One region of the Clostridium budayi genome, then DNA from elsewhere that is predicted to be linked to it. Evidence: riboswitches for the same ligand, from Rfam matches in the RefSeq annotation. Region 1 holds a riboswitch; each other region holds the start of a gene.
The links. A riboswitch is a leader RNA that binds a small molecule or an ion and turns the genes downstream of it on or off. The one in region 1 is predicted to bind S-adenosylmethionine.
Positions count from the first base shown of each region.

Region 2: it holds a riboswitch for S-adenosylmethionine, as region 1 does, so the genes downstream of both, metF (methylenetetrahydrofolate reductase [NAD(P)H]) here and ACZ5TJ_RS13630 (Na+/H+ antiporter NhaC family protein) in region 1, are expected to answer to the same signal.
Region 3: it holds a riboswitch for S-adenosylmethionine, as region 1 does, so the genes downstream of both, metK (methionine adenosyltransferase) here and ACZ5TJ_RS13630 (Na+/H+ antiporter NhaC family protein) in region 1, are expected to answer to the same signal.

Region 1 is NZ_AP042456.1:2,814,420-2,820,194, forward strand. Features, by position in the region: gene rluF (23S rRNA pseudouridine(2604) synthase RluF) at 1-230, opposite strand, end outside; gene ACZ5TJ_RS13620 (anti-sigma factor domain-containing protein) at 262-1,275, opposite strand; gene ispF (2-C-methyl-D-erythritol 2,4-cyclodiphosphate synthase) at 1,572-2,042, shown strand; gene ACZ5TJ_RS13630 (Na+/H+ antiporter NhaC family protein) at 2,091-3,386, opposite strand; SAM riboswitch class I at 3,464-3,631, opposite strand; gene ACZ5TJ_RS13635 (5'-methylthioadenosine/adenosylhomocysteine nucleosidase) at 3,759-4,550, opposite strand; gene ACZ5TJ_RS13640 (hypothetical protein) at 4,779-5,453, opposite strand; gene ACZ5TJ_RS13645 (HNH endonuclease) at 5,631-5,775, shown strand, end outside.
Region 2 is NZ_AP042456.1:2,329,436-2,335,210, reverse strand. Features, by position in the region: gene ACZ5TJ_RS11200 (MraY family glycosyltransferase) at 1-674, shown strand, start outside; gene ACZ5TJ_RS11195 (GNAT family N-acetyltransferase) at 786-1,325, shown strand; SAM riboswitch class I at 1,380-1,465, shown strand; gene metF (methylenetetrahydrofolate reductase [NAD(P)H]) at 1,533-2,420, shown strand; gene ACZ5TJ_RS11185 (S-ribosylhomocysteine lyase) at 2,417-2,875, shown strand; gene ACZ5TJ_RS11180 (methionine synthase) at 2,862-3,563, shown strand; gene ACZ5TJ_RS11175 (homocysteine S-methyltransferase family protein) at 3,541-5,775, shown strand, end outside.
Region 3 is NZ_AP042456.1:2,631,062-2,636,836, forward strand. Features, by position in the region: gene pfkB (1-phosphofructokinase) at 1-546, opposite strand, end outside; gene ACZ5TJ_RS12635 (DeoR/GlpR family DNA-binding transcription regulator) at 549-1,295, opposite strand; gene ACZ5TJ_RS12640 (LemA family protein) at 1,582-2,151, shown strand; gene ACZ5TJ_RS12645 (TPM domain-containing protein) at 2,148-2,969, shown strand; gene metK (methionine adenosyltransferase) at 3,004-4,179, opposite strand; SAM riboswitch class I at 4,256-4,367, opposite strand; tRNA gene ACZ5TJ_RS12655 (tRNA-Tyr) at 4,669-4,754, opposite strand; tRNA gene ACZ5TJ_RS12660 (tRNA-Thr) at 4,760-4,835, opposite strand; tRNA gene ACZ5TJ_RS12665 (tRNA-Val) at 4,871-4,946, opposite strand; tRNA gene ACZ5TJ_RS12670 (tRNA-Tyr) at 4,952-5,037, opposite strand; tRNA gene ACZ5TJ_RS12675 (tRNA-Thr) at 5,043-5,118, opposite strand; tRNA gene ACZ5TJ_RS12680 (tRNA-Val) at 5,142-5,217, opposite strand; tRNA gene ACZ5TJ_RS12685 (tRNA-Tyr) at 5,224-5,309, opposite strand; gene ACZ5TJ_RS12690 (hypothetical protein) at 5,482-5,775, opposite strand, start outside.

The sequences.
Region 1 (5,775 bases):
TGCCCTTTAGAAACTTTAGTTCCCATAGTAGCTATCTTTCCATCTATTGTTACTTTTCCTTGTTCTATTAGCTTATCAGCTTCTCTTCTTGAACATATTCCTGTTTCACTTATATATTTGTTTAGACGAATTTCATCACTTCTATCATTATGAACTATTATATTATTTATTTCTTTTTGTTTATTTTTATTGTTTTTCTTCTTACTATATCCTTTATAGCTTTTTTTCATCTATATCTTCCTTTTTCTATTTTTTCGAATTTCAAAATAATTTTTGTTCATTTCCAGCATTATTTATTCTTAACTTAATATCATTATCATGTACAAACTCGCTAGTTTCTTCTAAAGTTCCATATTTTATAGGATCACCTGTTACAGTAACCAATATAGAACTATCTGGAATCATATTATTATTCTTTGCATATTCTAATATATTTTTCATGGCACTATCTAATTTCGCATTTTTTGTATCTATCTTATTTAACATTTCTTGACCTTTTGTAGTACCTGAATATGCATCAACGACTTTTCCAAAAGAATTTACATGAAGCTTAATTTGAGATGTTGTATTTATTAGTATTGTTCTATCTATACTTGTATATTTAAAATAAAAGCCACCCAAAATAGCAACAAGTATTACTATAGCAATGCCTATTTGTATTTTATATTCTTTAAATCCCTTTTTTATAGTTCCACTAACTTCTTCCCCTACTATACATTCTTCATCTGACTTTACCTTTTTAAACTCTCCCATACTAGTCAATATAAATAACGAATTTTTCATCTTCTTAAGTACAATTCCTCTTACCCCTTTATCTTCTCCTTGATTAAAAGGAATTATGTTTTGTTCCTCTTTTTTCTCATCATTTTCCGTATCTTCTATTTCATCTATTTTCATATAATCTTGAATAAGTTTATAATTAGGATTTGAGAATATAACTGCATAAGTAATTATATAATCACTGTACTTTTCAATAAATATTTTTGATTGTTTAGTATGTTTTGAAAGTATATTTATAGGTATTCTTCTTTTTTCTTGAAAATATTCTATAAGTTCTGGCTCTTCTATTATATAAAATGCTATATTTAAAATTAAATCCATATCCTTAGGATTTGGTTCTATAATAAATAAATCTTTAAGAATTACTTTATATAAATATAATTCTTTTATCATTAACGATATTTGCTCTCCCCTAATTTTATTTGCTTCTTCAGTTATTTCAAATAAACTAGGTAAATTTGAAAATCTATATTTATTTCTGTTAAAGATCTCCATTTTTTAATCCCCCTTATAAAAAGTTATATAATTCCATAAAATCACTCTCTATCATTCTCTTTAATTATACCTAAATCCCTAATTTTTTTAAATCAAATTACAAATTAATAATCATTTATTACATACTTTTCTAATATATTATATTAAATACTAATAAATTTATGGTAATTTCAATGAAATCAAATGTAATTTATGTAGATTTTAAATATAAACGCATAAAGGTTAGTAAGCCTTACTTCTTTGCTGTAAATTTTTATGTTAAAATTAAGGAAGATTTTTTAAAGAGGTGAAGGTATATGCGTATTGGATTAGGTTATGATGTGCATCGATTAGTTAAAGACAGAGATTTAATACTTGGTGGTGTCAAAATACCACATGAACTTGGACTTCTTGGACATTCTGACGCTGATGTTCTTATACATGCTATTATGGATTCATTACTTGGAGCTTCAGCTTTAGGTGATATAGGAAAACACTTCCCTGATACGGATCCAAAATATAAAGGTATATCTAGTGTAAAATTACTAGAAGAAGTCGGTAAATTACTTTATAAAAATAACTTTACAATTGGTAATATAGATGCAACAATCATCGCAGAAAAACCAAAGATGGCTCCGCATATTATGGAGATGAGAAATAATATTGCAAAAGCTCTAGAAATAGACGTAAATAAAGTCAATGTAAAAGCTACAACAGAAGAAGGTCTTGGCTTTACTGGTGAAAAACTTGGAATTTCTTCACAAGCTATTTGTCTATTAAATGATTAATTTCTAAAATAAAAACCTCTAAGGTAATTAGCCCTTAGAGGATTTTTATTATTCTATTATATTTCTTTCCTTATTTCTGCTCCAGTAAACAAATATAGCTATAACTGCTGATATACCCATTAAATATGGATAGAATAAATATTTCATTATTTGAAATGGTGATATAGCTGCAAGTCCTGCTGCTGATATAAGTTGTGCACCATATGGTATTATACCTTGGAAAGCACAAGAGAACATATCAAGTATTCCAGCAACTCTCTTTGGTTCTAAATCAAACTCATCTGATATATCTTTTGCTATAGGACCAACTGTTACAATCGCAATAGTATTGTTTGCAGTACAAATATCAACTAAGCTTACTAATGCTCCTATTCCAAGTTCTGCTCCCCTTCTTGTTTTAAAATTCTTAAGTCCTTTGTGTAATATAAAATCAATTCCGCCATTATGTTTTATAATGCTTATTGTTCCTGCTATAAGTAATGAAATTATTATAAGTTCGCTCATTCCTGAAATTCCTTGGGCCATATTTTGAAATAAGCCTATAATATCAAAACTACTTGTTGCTATTCCAATTACTCCTGCAAGTATTATTCCAGATGATAATACAAATATAACATTAACTCCAATTAAAGCGAACACTAAAACCCCAACATAAGGTAATATCTTTATTAAACTATAATCATAATTTCCTAATGCATAAGAGCTTGTCCCTGATGTTATTACTGTAAATAGTATAGCTGTTATTATTGCAGCTGGAAGAACTATTTTAAAATTCATCTTAAACTTATCTCTCATTTCGCATTTTTGTGTTCTTGTTGCTGCTATAGTTGTATCTGAAATTATAGATAAGTTATCTCCAAACATAGCCCCACTTACAACTGCTCCAACAACTATTCCAATTGCAATTCCTGTCTTGTCTGATATTCCAACAGCTATTGGTACAAGAGCTACAATTGTTCCCATTGATGTTCCAACTGATAATGCAATAAAACATGCAACTATAAATATTCCTGATACTAAAATACTGGCAGGTAACACTGAAAGTCCTAGATTAACAGTTGAATCAACTGCTCCCATAGCTTTTGCAATTTGTGCAAAAGCACCAGCTAAAACAAATATAAGTATCATAAGAATTATATCTGGATTTCCAGCACCCTTACAAAAAATATGTAATTTTTCCTCAAACTTAATTTTTCTATTCATAATTAAAGCTACAATAGCTGAAATTAAAAACGGTATTATTACTGAAACAGCATAAAAATCTTTTGCAATTATAGATATTCCTAAATATACAACTATAAATACTAACAATGGTAATAATGCTAGTGGATTTCCTTTTTTCATTTTATTTCCCTCCTACTTTATGTAATAAAAAAAAGCTTCTGATAGAAATCAGATGCTTTATATACTCTATAAACCACTACTTATCTATCAGTTTAATACTGCTGGAATTAGCACCACACTATTAATAATTTGCATTAAAATATAACCATCAAAACTAATTGATAGTACACATTCATAACCTAATTACTAACTTAGTAGGTTGCCGGGTTTCATAGGGCCAGTCCCTCCACCACTCTTGATAAGACTTTATTTAATTTTAATTATTTACTATTTTAACAATTTCATTTATAAGTGTCAATTATTTTATTTTGGAATCTATATTAAATTATATTAAAAGAAAAAACAATTAATACATCTTTTCTTTATGTTTAATTAATATAGCTTTATAAACTCTTCTAATAGTGAGCTTGCATTTTTAGATGCAATAGGTAAGAATTGCTCATAAGATAAATCTGCTGATCCATCTGCTTTATCTGATATTGAACGAATTATTACAAATGGTATATTGTTTAAATAAGCAACTTGAGCCATTGAAGCTCCTTCCATTTCTACAGCTCCAACATTTCCAAAATTCTTTTTAATTCTTTTAGAAACTTCTCCACCTGCAACAAATTGGTCTCCTGATGCTACACGACCTTCCTTAACAGTTATTCCATTAACATTTTTTGAAGCCTTCTCTAAAGTATCTATCATACCTTTATCAGCCTTAAAGAAAGTAATTCCAAGTCTTGATATCTCACCAAGTGGGTCGCCACAAGCTGTTGTATCAAAATCATGTTGAACTGCATCTGTTGAAATAACTATATCTCCTTGCTTTAATTCTGGGTCCATAGTTCCAGCTACCCCTGAGTTTATAACTGCTGAAACATTAAATTTATCTACTAAAATTTGAGTGCAAGCTGCCATATTTACTTTACCAACACCTGAACGTACTAAAACTATTTCTTTTCCATCTAAATTACCTTTATAGAATTCCATTCCAGCTTCCTTTAAGGTATCTTCTATTTTCATTTTTCCTTTAAGTATTGCTACTTCTTCTTCCATTGCACCTATAACTCCTAAAACTTTTTCTTTAGAAGTATCGTTCGTCTTACTACATCCTAAAAAACTAAATAGCGATACAATTAATAATAATGTCATAACTAATAATGATTTCTTTTTCATCTTACGTCTCCATTCACGAATATTTTTTAAGTTTTTATTTTTTTAGTTCGTTTTTCATACATTTTTATATCACATTATTTTTAATATATCAACTACTTTTTTATTTATTTTTTAAATTTTAGGTTATACTTTTTCTTTTTATAAGATATTATATATAAATAATTATTATAGTTATAAAAAAGACTTTCCTAAATATTTAGGAAAGTCTCATAATTAATCTATTATTAATTAAAGTGTCTCTGAAAGTTTATTTAGAAGTATATTTCTAAATACATTTGAGCATTCTTTATCAGTATAAACTTTTTTACATAAATCTTTGAAGTCGTCAACTGAAAGGCCTATACCTTTTTTAAACTCTTCTTCTTTATCAGTTGCTTCAACAGTTTCTGCAATAAATTCTCCAAGTTCATCTGGAGTTTTAAATATTTTTAAATATAAGAATTCTGTATCATCACCAAGCCATGCCCTATTAAATTCTTTTGAGAATTTAATTATACCCTTTATTATTTCTTCGTCAGATTTATCCCATAGATTTTTTAATAAATTATACTGCTCTGTCATACACTGAAACTCTTCGTTTGTTATTTTACCCTTTGCTTGAAAATCTGAAATTAAATCTGTTACTGGAATAGGTGGAATTTTCATTATTAATTTTTTAGTTCCATTGACCCAATTATAGAAAACTTTTTGTAAAAATGCATGTTGTAAATACCCAAGTAATGCTCTTCCATTTGGAAAACTTGCGTATATATTCTCTATTCCATTCTTATTTGAAAACATCAATGTATGAATGTAGACAGAATTTTTAGTTGGTAGTTTTCCCATAAATATGTGAGCTCTTATAGCTCTGTGCTCATTTACATTTTGTGCCCAATAGTCAAATGAATTGTAATTCTCTCTCATAAATATCACCTTTCTATATAGATTTTAATATAATATCTATATAGTATATTATACCATTTTAGATTATTTTTTACTCGCTATTTTCAGAATATTTAGTAATTATTTTTGGCATCTTTTTAATTGATTTTTTTTAAATATTTTCTTATAATTAACTATATTATTTAAGGGGGTTTATAATTGTATTATTGTGAGATATGCAATAAAAAAGCAGACATTCACCATATAGTTCATAGAAGTGAGGGTGGTTTTGATATGGAGATAAATTATATGTATCTTTGCGAAGAACACCATAGAGGGAAAAATGGCCCTCACCACTCTTTAG
Region 2 (5,775 bases), 480 kb from region 1:
AGGGAAAAGAATTCCCTATAATGCCAAGATTAATAATACAGATATTAGCAGCTATTATAGTTTTTAAAGCAGGGGTTTCCTTTAATGGGTTTACTAACATTTTTACAGGACAGTATATTGAGTTAAATGATTTTTTAAAGTTTGTTCTTAGTGTAACTTGGATATTTGGGGTTACAACTGTTATAAATTGGTCAGACGGAATGGATGGTTTAGCTGGAAGTATATCTCTTGTATCGTCAGGTACATTTTTTATTGCCGCAATTATATTAGGCCAAAGCTACTCAGCAACAGTTTCAATAATACTTGCTGGAGTTATTGGTGGATTTTTAGTTTATAATAAATATCCAGCTAGAGTATTCATGGGTGACTCAGGTGCAAACTTTTTAGGATTTATACTTAGTATAATCGCTTTAGATGGCGCATTTAAACAAGCAACTGTATTAAGTTTAGTAGCACCAGTATTAGCAATTGCTGTTCCTATATTTGATAATATCTTTGTTATACTAAAAAGATTTAATGAAGGAAAGCCAGTATATCAAGCTGATAGAAGTCAAATGCATTTTAGACTAGAGGAAAAGGGTCTTACTAAGCCACAAATTGTACATTTAATAGTTGGAATTAGTATCCTATGTGCATGTGCATCAATTTTATTAGTATTTTATAATCACCCGTAAAAGGGTCATAACATAAAAGAGTAAGCATTAGCTTACTCTTTTTTTATATTTTAATTGACTTATGATGCCTTAATTGGTAATATATAAAAAATAAATGAAGGGGGAATATTTATGTATAAAGGGAAAAAGGTATTACTTAGGTGTCATTGTGAGGAAGATATAGAAAAACTTTATGAGTTTATAAATGATTATGAAGTAAAAAAATTTCTAGATCTTGAAACAGTACTTCCATTAACAAAGTGGCAAGAAGAGGAATGGGTAAAAAGAAAAAGAGCTAATGATCAAACTTATGACTTTGCAATAGAAGATTTAGAAAGTGGAAATATAATCGGTGGATGTAGTATAAATGAGACTAGTATAAAAAATAGAAATTGTACAGTTGGAATTATGATTGGAGATAAAAATTATTGGGGAAAAGGCTATGGCTATGATGCATTAAAAACACTTATAGATTTTATTTTTAATGAATGTAATATGGAGAAAGTAAAGCTTAGTGTATATGAGTTTAACAGTAGAGCAATAGCTTGTTATAAAAAATTAGGATTTAAGGAAGAAGGAAGGTTAAAAAAGGAATTATATAGAGAAGGAAAGTACGCAGATGTAATATTAATGGCTGTATTTAAAGATGAATATTTTAATAATACAAAATAGAATATATTTACAAATAAAAGTGTTTAGTATATAATAAAATACAACAATTGGAAAAACTTATCAAGAGTGGCGGAGGGACTGGCCCTATGAAGCCCAGCAACCTATATAAAAATGTGGTGCTAATTCCAGATAGATAAGGATATAAATTTAAGATTACAGGTCTTAGGTATTATCCTAGGACCTTTTTTATTAATAAGGGGGCTTTTTATGAATATTAGAAAACTTTTTGATAGTAAAAGATTAATTTTATCTTTTGAGGTATTTCCACCTAAAAATACTTCACCTGTTAAAACAATTTATAAAGCTTTAAATGAGCTTAGCACTTTAAAACCAGATTTTATTAGTGTAACCTATGGGGCAGGTGGAAGCCTTATAAATAATAAGACTTCTGAAATTTCATCATTAATAAAAAACGTATACAACATAGAAGCGCTAGCACATTTAACATGTATATCTTCTAAGAAAGAAAATATAGATTATATTATGGAGAGATTAGAACTTGAAGGAATAACAAACATTCTTGCATTAAGAGGAGACAATAATGACAATGGAGCCGGTGAATATAAGTATGCAACAGATCTTATAAAATACGTAAATGAAAAAGAAAAGTTTAATATAATATCAGCATGTTATCCAGAAGGGCATATAGAAAATAAAGGTATTGAAGCTGAAATAATGAATATGAAAAGGAAAATTGAATCTGGAACATCGAGTTTTATATCTCAGTTATTTTTTGATAATAATATATACTATGATTTTTTAGATAAGGCAAAAGGTAGCGGTATTAATGTACCAATTCAAGCTGGAATTATGCCTGTTGTAAATAAGAAGCAAATAGATAGAATTACATCACTTTGTGGTGCAACTATACCATTAAAATTTAAAAAGATAATGGATAAGTATGAGTATGATAGTGAAGCTTTAAGAGAGGCTGGTATTGCTTATGCAATAGAACAAATAATAGATTTAGCATCTAGTGGGGTGGATGGAATTCATTTATACACAATGAATAACCCATATGTTGCAAGAAGGATTAAAGAAAATATAGAAGTAATAGTTAAATCAATAAATAATAAGGGGGAAACAATAGCATGAAAAAAGTTGAAAGTTTTGAATTAGATCATAGAAAAGTCAAAGCACCATATATAAGGAAATGTGGAAATCTTAAAGGTAATTTAGGAGATTCTATAAGTAAATTTGATATAAGATTTCTACAACCTAATAAAGAAGCGTTTGGAACAGCAGCTATGCATGCCTTAGAGCATCTTTTAGCTTATAATATAAGAGATTTCCTAGATGGAGTTATAGATATATCTCCAATGGGATGCAGAACAGGTTTTTATATGATTATTTGGGGAGATAGGGACCCTGCAGAAGTTAAAAGTGCAGTAGAAAAAGTTTTAGAGATTGTATTAAAGGCAACAGAAGTTCCAGCAAATAATGAAATTCAATGTGGTAATTATAAGGATCTTTCCCTTTTTGGAGCAAAGGAATATGCAAAAGAAATATTAGAGAAAGGTTTTTCATTAAATATTTATGGAGAAGACTAATATAGAAATAAATATTGATGAAAATGAAGTTTTTCGCTATTTAGGTTATAAAGGCCAAAAAATAGAAGAAGAACTTCTTCTAAAAATACAAGACACAATAGAAGAGGGAAAAAAGTTATTTGCACCAAAAATTATATATAAAGAATATCCTATAAATATTTTAGAAAATGGAGTAGAGGTTATTGGAACAACATTAGTTCTTGAAGGAAATGATATAAAAAAACTATTAATAGACTCAAATAGATGTATATTAATGGTTGCAACTATTGGAAATTATATTGAAAAGAAGATAAGATTATATGAGAGAATAGATCTTACAAGAGGTATGATATTAGATTCAGTTTCAACTACAGCAGTTGAAGATTTATGTGATAAAGTATGTGATTTTATAGAAAAAGATATTATAGAAAATTTTGAAGAGTTAACTTTTAGATATAGTCCAGGTTATGGGGATTTAAGCCTAAATATTCAGAAAAACTTTATTGAAGTTTTAGATGCCACAAGAAAAATTGGCGTTAATGTTTCAGAGCATATGCTATTATTTCCTAGGAAATCTGTTACGGCAATAGTTGGAATAAGAAAAAAACTAGGGAAAAAAATAAAAAAGAGTTGTATTAATTGTAAAAATTACGATAATTGCTTATATAGAAAAGAGGAGAATAGTTGTGGATGTAAGGGAGTGTATTAAAAATAATATATTAGTATTTGATGGAGCTATGGGAACTATGCTTCAGACTTTAGGTATTAAGCTTGGAGAAAATATGGAAAAGCTTAATATGACAGAAGGTGATAAAATAGTTGAGATACATAAAAAATATATAAATAGTGGAGCAGATGTTATAACAACAAATACCTTTGGAGCAAATGAAATTAAATTAAAAAATACAGGATATTCTGTTGAAGAAATAATAGATAAAGCAGTATCAAATGCAAAGGAAGCTAGAGGAGATAATAAATGCTATATTGCACTTGATATTGGACCTATAGGTGAACTTTTAGAACCAATGGGTACTTTAAGTTTTGAAAGAGCTATTGAAATATTTAAAAGAGAAATAACTCAGGGAGTAAAATCAGGAGTAGATTTAATAATTATAGAAACTATGACTGATTTATATGAAATGAAAGCAGCTATAATTGCAGCAAAAGAAGTATGTGATTTACCTATACTTGCTACAATGACTTTTGAGGAAGATGGTAGAACATTTACTGGATGTCTTCCAGAAAGTATGGCAATAACTTTAGAAGGATTAGGGGTTAATGCAGTAGGTATAAACTGTTCATTAGGTCCTAAAGAGTTATATGGCATAGCAGAAAAAGTTATAAGTAATACTAATTTACCAATTATAGTTCAACCAAATGCAGGTTTACCTAAAATAGTTGATGGGAAAGCTGTTTATGATATAAGCAAAGAAGAGTTTAGAGAAGAGATAGAAAAACTTGTTGATATTGGGGTATCAATTATTGGTGGATGTTGTGGTACAAATCCAGACTTTATAAAAGAACTTAAAAAGCTTAAAGATAATAAAAAAATAGTATCAAGAAAGAAATTACATTTTTCAGCAATAACATCTCCATCTAAAGTTGTATATATAGATGAAGTTAGAGTAGTTGGTGAGAGAATAAATCCAACAGGAAAGAAATTATTTAAAAAAGCACTTATTGATAAAGATATGGATTATATACTAAAACAAGCTATAGAACAAATTGAAGGCGGAGCTGAAATATTAGATGTTAACGTTGGACTTCCTGAAATAAATGAAGAAGAAATAATGGAATGTGCAATAAAAGAAATACAAGGAATAGTGGATATTCCACTTCAAATAGATTCAGGAAAGAAAAATGTAATTGAAAAAGCCATTAGAATATATAATGGAAAACCTATAGTCAACTCTGTAAATGGGGAAGATGATGTATTAGATAGTATATTACCTGTAGTTAAAAAGTATGGAGCTGCAGTTGTAGGGTTAACATTAGACAGCAATGGAATACCAAGAAAGGCAGAGGAAAGATTTAATATAGCTAAAAAGATAGTTAATAAAGCAGCTCAGTATGGAATAAAAAAAGAAGATGTATATATAGATTGTTTAACTTTAACTGTTTCTGCTCAGCAAGAGGAAGTTATGGAAACACTTAAAGCGGTAAAAATGGTTAAAGAACTTCTTGGAGTAAAAACACTTCTTGGAGTATCTAATATATCTTTTGGACTTCCAAATAGAGATTTAATCAATGAAACATTTTTAGCATTAGCTTTAGGGGCAGGACTTGACCTTCCAATAATGAATCCTAATAAGGCTGGAATGATGGATGTTATTAATTCTTTTAAAGTATTAAATAATACTGATAAGAGTGGAAGTAATTACATTAATAAATATGGGAATAAAAAAATAGAGAGAGTTATAGTTAAAAGTGAGAATAATATAGCGAAAGTAGAGAATGAAGAAACGTTAGAAAACTCTATTATTAAAGGTTTAAAAAATAGCACAAAAAGATGTACTGAAGAATTATTAAATAGTAAAAGTGAACTAGAAATAGTTAACGAGTATTTAATACCAGCTTTAGATAAAGTGGGAGAAAAATACGAAAAGGGAGAAATATTTCTTCCACAATTAATTCAATCAGCAGAAACAGTTAAAGTAGCATTTGATTTAATAAAGAAAAACTTAGTTAATAATAATAAAAATACTGTAAGTAAAGGTAAAATTATATTAGCTACAGTTAAAGGGGACATCCATGATATAGGGAAAAATATAGTTAAAGTAATATTGGAGAATTATGGATATGATATATTAGACTTAGGTAAGGATGTAGCAATAGAGAAAGTTGTAAATGAAGCAATAAAAAATGATATAAAACTTGTAGGACTTAGTGCACTTATGACAACTACTATACAATCTATGGAA
Region 3 (5,775 bases), 180 kb from region 1:
ATTAGGCTTTATTAAAAATGGTTTATATTTCAAAACATTTAAAAGTAAATCACATGTTGCATCAACTATAAAATTTATATTTTTATGATTTAATTTACTAATTATCTTTTCATACATATCTTCTGGAAGAGTGTTTGGTATACTTCCAGCTAAAACTAATAAATCTCCATCCTTTAGTTCATCTAGCTTTTCATAAAGTTTTTCTATATCCTCTGGAGTTATCTTTGGGCCTTGAGCATTTATTTCACTTTCTTCATTACTTTTAAGTTTTACATTTATTCTTGAAATTCCATCTTGTAACTTTATAAAATCAGCACTACCTCCTGACTTTTTAACTTTCTTCTCAATTTCTTCTCCAGTAAAACCTGCAATAAATCCAAATGCTTTATTTTCTATTCCAAGATTACTTAAAACAGTTGATACATTAATCCCCTTTCCTCCTGGAAATATTTTTTCTTCATATGTTCTATTAACTGTACCTATCTTAAAATCTTTAACTCTTACTATATAATCTAATGAAGGGTTAAATGTAATTGTATATATCATTTTTAATTCGCCTCCAAAACTTCTGTGTACTTTCTGTATTTATCTTCTTCTAATTGTGTTGTTATTATTATTCCTTTATTTATTTCTCCAAATGTTACCGATGATATATGGTTAAACTTTGATTTATCTGCTAATATATATCCTTCTTTACTCCTATTTAAAGCTTCCCTTTTAATTAATGCTTCTTTTATATCTGGCGTTGTGAATCCACTTTTAATATCAACTCCATTTGTTCCAAAAAATCCTTTAGTAAAGTTATATTTTTTTAAGCTATCTATAGCTTCTATTCCAACTATTGCTTCAGTTGATAATTTGATTTCTCCACCAATTATATAAACGTTACATTTTCTTTGAAGTAATTTTTTTGCATGTACTATTCCATTAGTTATATAAATTGCTTTAGTTTCAGTTATATAATCTATCATCATTTCCGTTGTTGTTCCTGCATCTATATAAACAAAGTCATTTTCTTCTATTAAACTTGCTGCATATCTTGCTATTTTAGATTTATCATCTACATTAAGACTTTGTCTTACTAAAACCTCATCTTCTTTAGTGTCGTAAACAATATTTAATGATGTTGCACCACCATGAACCTTTTTTAATTTCTTTTCTTTATCTAAGTGATTTAAATCTCTTCTTATTGTTGATTCAGAAGTATTTAATTTTTCTACAAGTTCATTAACTGTTACCGTATTTTTTTCTTCTAATAATTTTAAAATAACTTCAAACCTTTCTTCTGATAACATTTACATCACCTCTTTGTCTATATAATATATCTTTTTTCATTCAAAGTCAATCATTTTCATTCAAAAACATTCAAAAATAATCAAAATTAATCTTAGACACTTTTTATTCTAAAACGACTTATTATTTAGCTCCTCAAGAAATAAATGTAAAATATGTTATAATAAGTATAATAGTAATAGAAGCTATTACTTAGGGGGTGTTATATGAAATAAAATCAAAAGAACTATATTTTATTAAAATGTTGCATATACTTTAAATATCATATATAGAAAGGATAATGATTTTATGAATAAGAAATTTAGATTACCTTTAATAATTTTAGCTATAATTGTAATTATTGCTCTACCTATTATTAGTAGCTATAATAATTTAGTTTCACTAGAACAAACAGTAAATACTGCTGAAGCTAATATAGATACTCAACTTCAAAGAAGATCTGATTTAATACCTAACTTAGTTAATACTGTAAAAGGATATGCAAGTCAGGAAAAAGAGATATTTACTAATATAGCTGATGCAAGAAGTAAATTAGCTGGTGCTTCAAATGTTACTGATCGTGCTAATGCAGATAATGATTTATCTAATGCTTTATCAAGGTTATTAGTTGTTGTTGAAAGATATCCTGATTTAAAATCTAATCAAAATTTTAGAGATTTAACTGTTCAATTAGAAGGAACCGAGAATAGAATTGCAGTGGCTAGACAAGATTATAATGCTGCTGTAACTAAATATAATACTAAGAGAAGAAAATTCCCAACTTCAATTATATCCTCTTTATTTGGATTCGATGAAAAACCACTTTATAAAGCTAGTGAAGGCGCAAAAGAAGTTCCTTCAGTAGATTTCAGTAAATAAAAATGTTTAAAAAGTCTAATTTTTTTAAAATAGCTTTAACTTCTCTTTTTCTTATATTTTTAGTTTTTTCTTTTCCTGCGAATGCTTCAACAAACTATCCTGATCCACTACCTTCTAAATATTTAAATGATTATACAGGTAGTATTGATTCAGAGAGTACTAAATCGATTGTTTCTATTGGTAAGGAACTAGAAGATAAAACAGGTGCTCAAGCTGTTGTAGTTGTAATTAATTCAACTAACGGTGCACCAATTGAAGATTATGCTATTAATCTTTTTAGAGGCTGGGGTATTGGTCAAAAAGATAAAAATAATGGCTTATTAATTCTTTTAGCTTTAAATGATAAAAAGTGGCGTGTTGAAGTTGGCTATGGATTAGAGGGTGCACTTCCTGATGCACTTACTAATAGAGTTATGGAGTCTATTGCAAAACCTAACTTTAAAAATAATGATTTTGGAAAAGGTCTTTCAGAAAGCTATAGTGCTTTTTCTGATACTATAGCTAAAGAATACGGTGTTACTTTAACTAAATCTTTAAATGTAGAAATTCCATCTAAGGATAAATCTTCTTATAGTTATACATTTATATTTATAGTATTAGTAATTTTATTTCTATACGATTTAATATTTAATAATGGAAGAATTTTCTCAACTATTTTAACATTTATCTTTTTAAACGGAGGAAGAAACCATAGAGGCGGAGGCCCTTCTGGAGGTGGAGGCTTCGGTGGATTTGGCGGAGGCTCTTCTGGTGGTGGAGGCTTCGGCGGTTTCGGCGGAGGTTCTTCCGGCGGTGGAGGTTCTTCTGGAGGATGGTAAAAAAAGGTGCTCTATTTAAGAGCACCTTTTATAATTACATGTATTTTTTGATTTCTTCTACTTTATCTAAGTTTTCCCATGGTAATTCAGCATCTGTTCTTCCGAAATGTCCATAAGCTGCTGTTTGTTTGTATATAGGTCTTCTAAGATCTAAGTCTCTTATTATAGCACCTGGTCTTAAATCGAATACCTTTTGTACTATTTCAACTATTTCTTCTTCTGATTTCTTTCCTGTTCCAAATGTATCTACTTGGATTGAAACTGGCTTTGCAACACCTATAGCATAAGCTAATTGTATTTCTAACTTATCAGCTATTCCTGCTGCAACTAAGTTCTTAGCAACCCATCTTGCTGCGTATGCTGCTGATCTATCAACCTTTGTTGGGTCTTTTCCTGAGAATGCTCCACCACCGTGTCTTCCCATTCCGCCGTAAGTATCAACGATGATCTTTCTTCCTGTTAATCCACTATCTCCTTGTGGTCCACCAACAACGAATCTTCCTGTTGGGTTTATGTAATACTTAGTATTTTCATCTAATAATTCAGCAGGTATTACATAATCAATAACATGTTTTCTTAAATCTGCTTGTATTTGTTCTAAAGTTACTTCTTCATCGTGTTGAGTTGAAATAACTATTGCATCTATTCTCTTTGGCTTGTCGTGTTCGTATTCAACTGTAACTTGAGTTTTTCCGTCTGGTCTTAAGTATTTTAAAGTACCATTCTTTCTTACTTCTGTAAGTCTTCTTGATAATCTGTGAGCCATTGCAATTGGAGCTGGCATAAATTCTTCTGTTTCATTTGTAGCGTATCCGAACATCATTCCTTGGTCTCCAGCACCTACTGCTTCAACATCATCTTTTTCACCTTGTCTTGATTCAAGAGCCTCGTCAACTCCCATAGCTATATCTGATGATTGTTCATCGATAGTTGTCATTACTGCACAAGTATCACAGTCAAATCCGTATTTAGCTCTATCATATCCGATTTCTCTTATTGTTTCTCTAACAACTTTTGGAATATCAACATAACAGTTAGTTGAGATTTCTCCCATAACCATTACCATACCTGTTGTTGTGCAAGTTTCACAAGCAACTCTAGCATGTGGATCCTTTTCTAAAATAGCATCTAATACTGAATCTGAGATTTGGTCACAGATTTTATCTGGATGTCCTTCAGTAACTGATTCTGATGTAAATAATCTTCTCATTCTTCTTCTCCTTATAATATATATTTTTTTAAATAAAAAAAACTCTTCGATAAGAAGAGAACTAGTTTCCTAATCTTTCTTATCTTGTAGATTACTCTACAGGAATTAGCACCACACTTTAATAATTAAATTATTTGTAGGTTGCTGGGTTTCAAAGGGCCATTTCCCTCCACCTCTCTTGATAAGAGTTATGTATTTATTTTTAAGTGAATTTCTTTGAAAATTGTAACACATAGAATTTAGCTAGTCAATACATTTTATTCATGTAAAATTCTTCTATATTTTATAAGTTCACAATTTTTTTCTCTCTATTTTTATTTAAATTTACCTATTAATTGCTATATTATTAGCTTTACCTATATAGTGTTTTTTTATAACATAATATTTTGTAAATATATAACTTAATATTTTATTGTTAATATTCACCACTTATTAAAATACTAAATATTTAGATAAATAAAAAAACATCAAGAATATTCTTGATGTTAATGGTGGTGGAGGAAGGATTCGAACCTTCGAAGTCAACTGACAACAGATTTACAGTCTGCCCCCTTTGGCCACTCGGGAACTCCACCTAAATTGGAGCTGATGATCGGACTTGAACCGATAACCTGCTGATTACAAGTCAGCTGCTCTGCCAATTGAGCCACATCAGCATATAAAGTTTTAATTATAAAATTCAAAAATGATATGGTGGGCACAACAGGGATCGAACCTGTGACCCCCTGCTTGTAAGGCAGGTGCTCTCCCAGCTGAGCTATGCGCCCATAAATGGTGGTGGAGGAAGGATTCGAACCTTCGAAGTCGACTGACAACAGATTTACAGTCTGCCCCCTTTGGCCACTCGGGAACTCCACCTAGTTTGGAGCTGATGATCGGACTTGAACCGATAACCTGCTGATTACAAGTCAGCTGCTCTGCCAATTGAGCCACATCAGCAATATATCATTTTTAAAATTTTATGGTGGGCACAACAGGGATCGAACCTGTGACCCCCTGCTTGTAAGGCAGGTGCTCTCCCAGCTGAGCTATGCGCCCATAAAATGGTGGTGGAGGAAGGATTCGAACCTTCGAAGTCAACTGACAACAGATTTACAGTCTGCCCCCTTTGGCCACTCGGGAACTCCACCAAAACTTTATTTTTTCTTGTCTGTTAGGCGTTTGCCCAACCGACAATAGTTAGTATATAGTCTCCTACCCTATATTTCAAATGACAAAACAGGTCAAATATGGAGATTATATTTTATATTCTACCTATATCTCTAAAATACTCCTATTTTTATCAATAAACATATTTTTATATTAGTTCATGCCTTCTAATAACTTTATATTTATATAAGGTGATAATATCTCCTTAATTTCTTTATAGTCTTCATCCGTAAGTCTACGTTTAATTATATTAAATGCCTCTGCTACTCCTTCTTTTCCATTCTTTTTTTCTAAACTTTCTTTTATTCTTTCAACATCAACTGCAGACATTTTGTTTGCTACTGATAATAATTTTGTCTTATCTTTAAATGATAATCTATCAAGTATCTCTTCTTTTTTTACTATAAATAAAGCTGCATTACTTTGAACTGCTTTGTTATCTTCCTT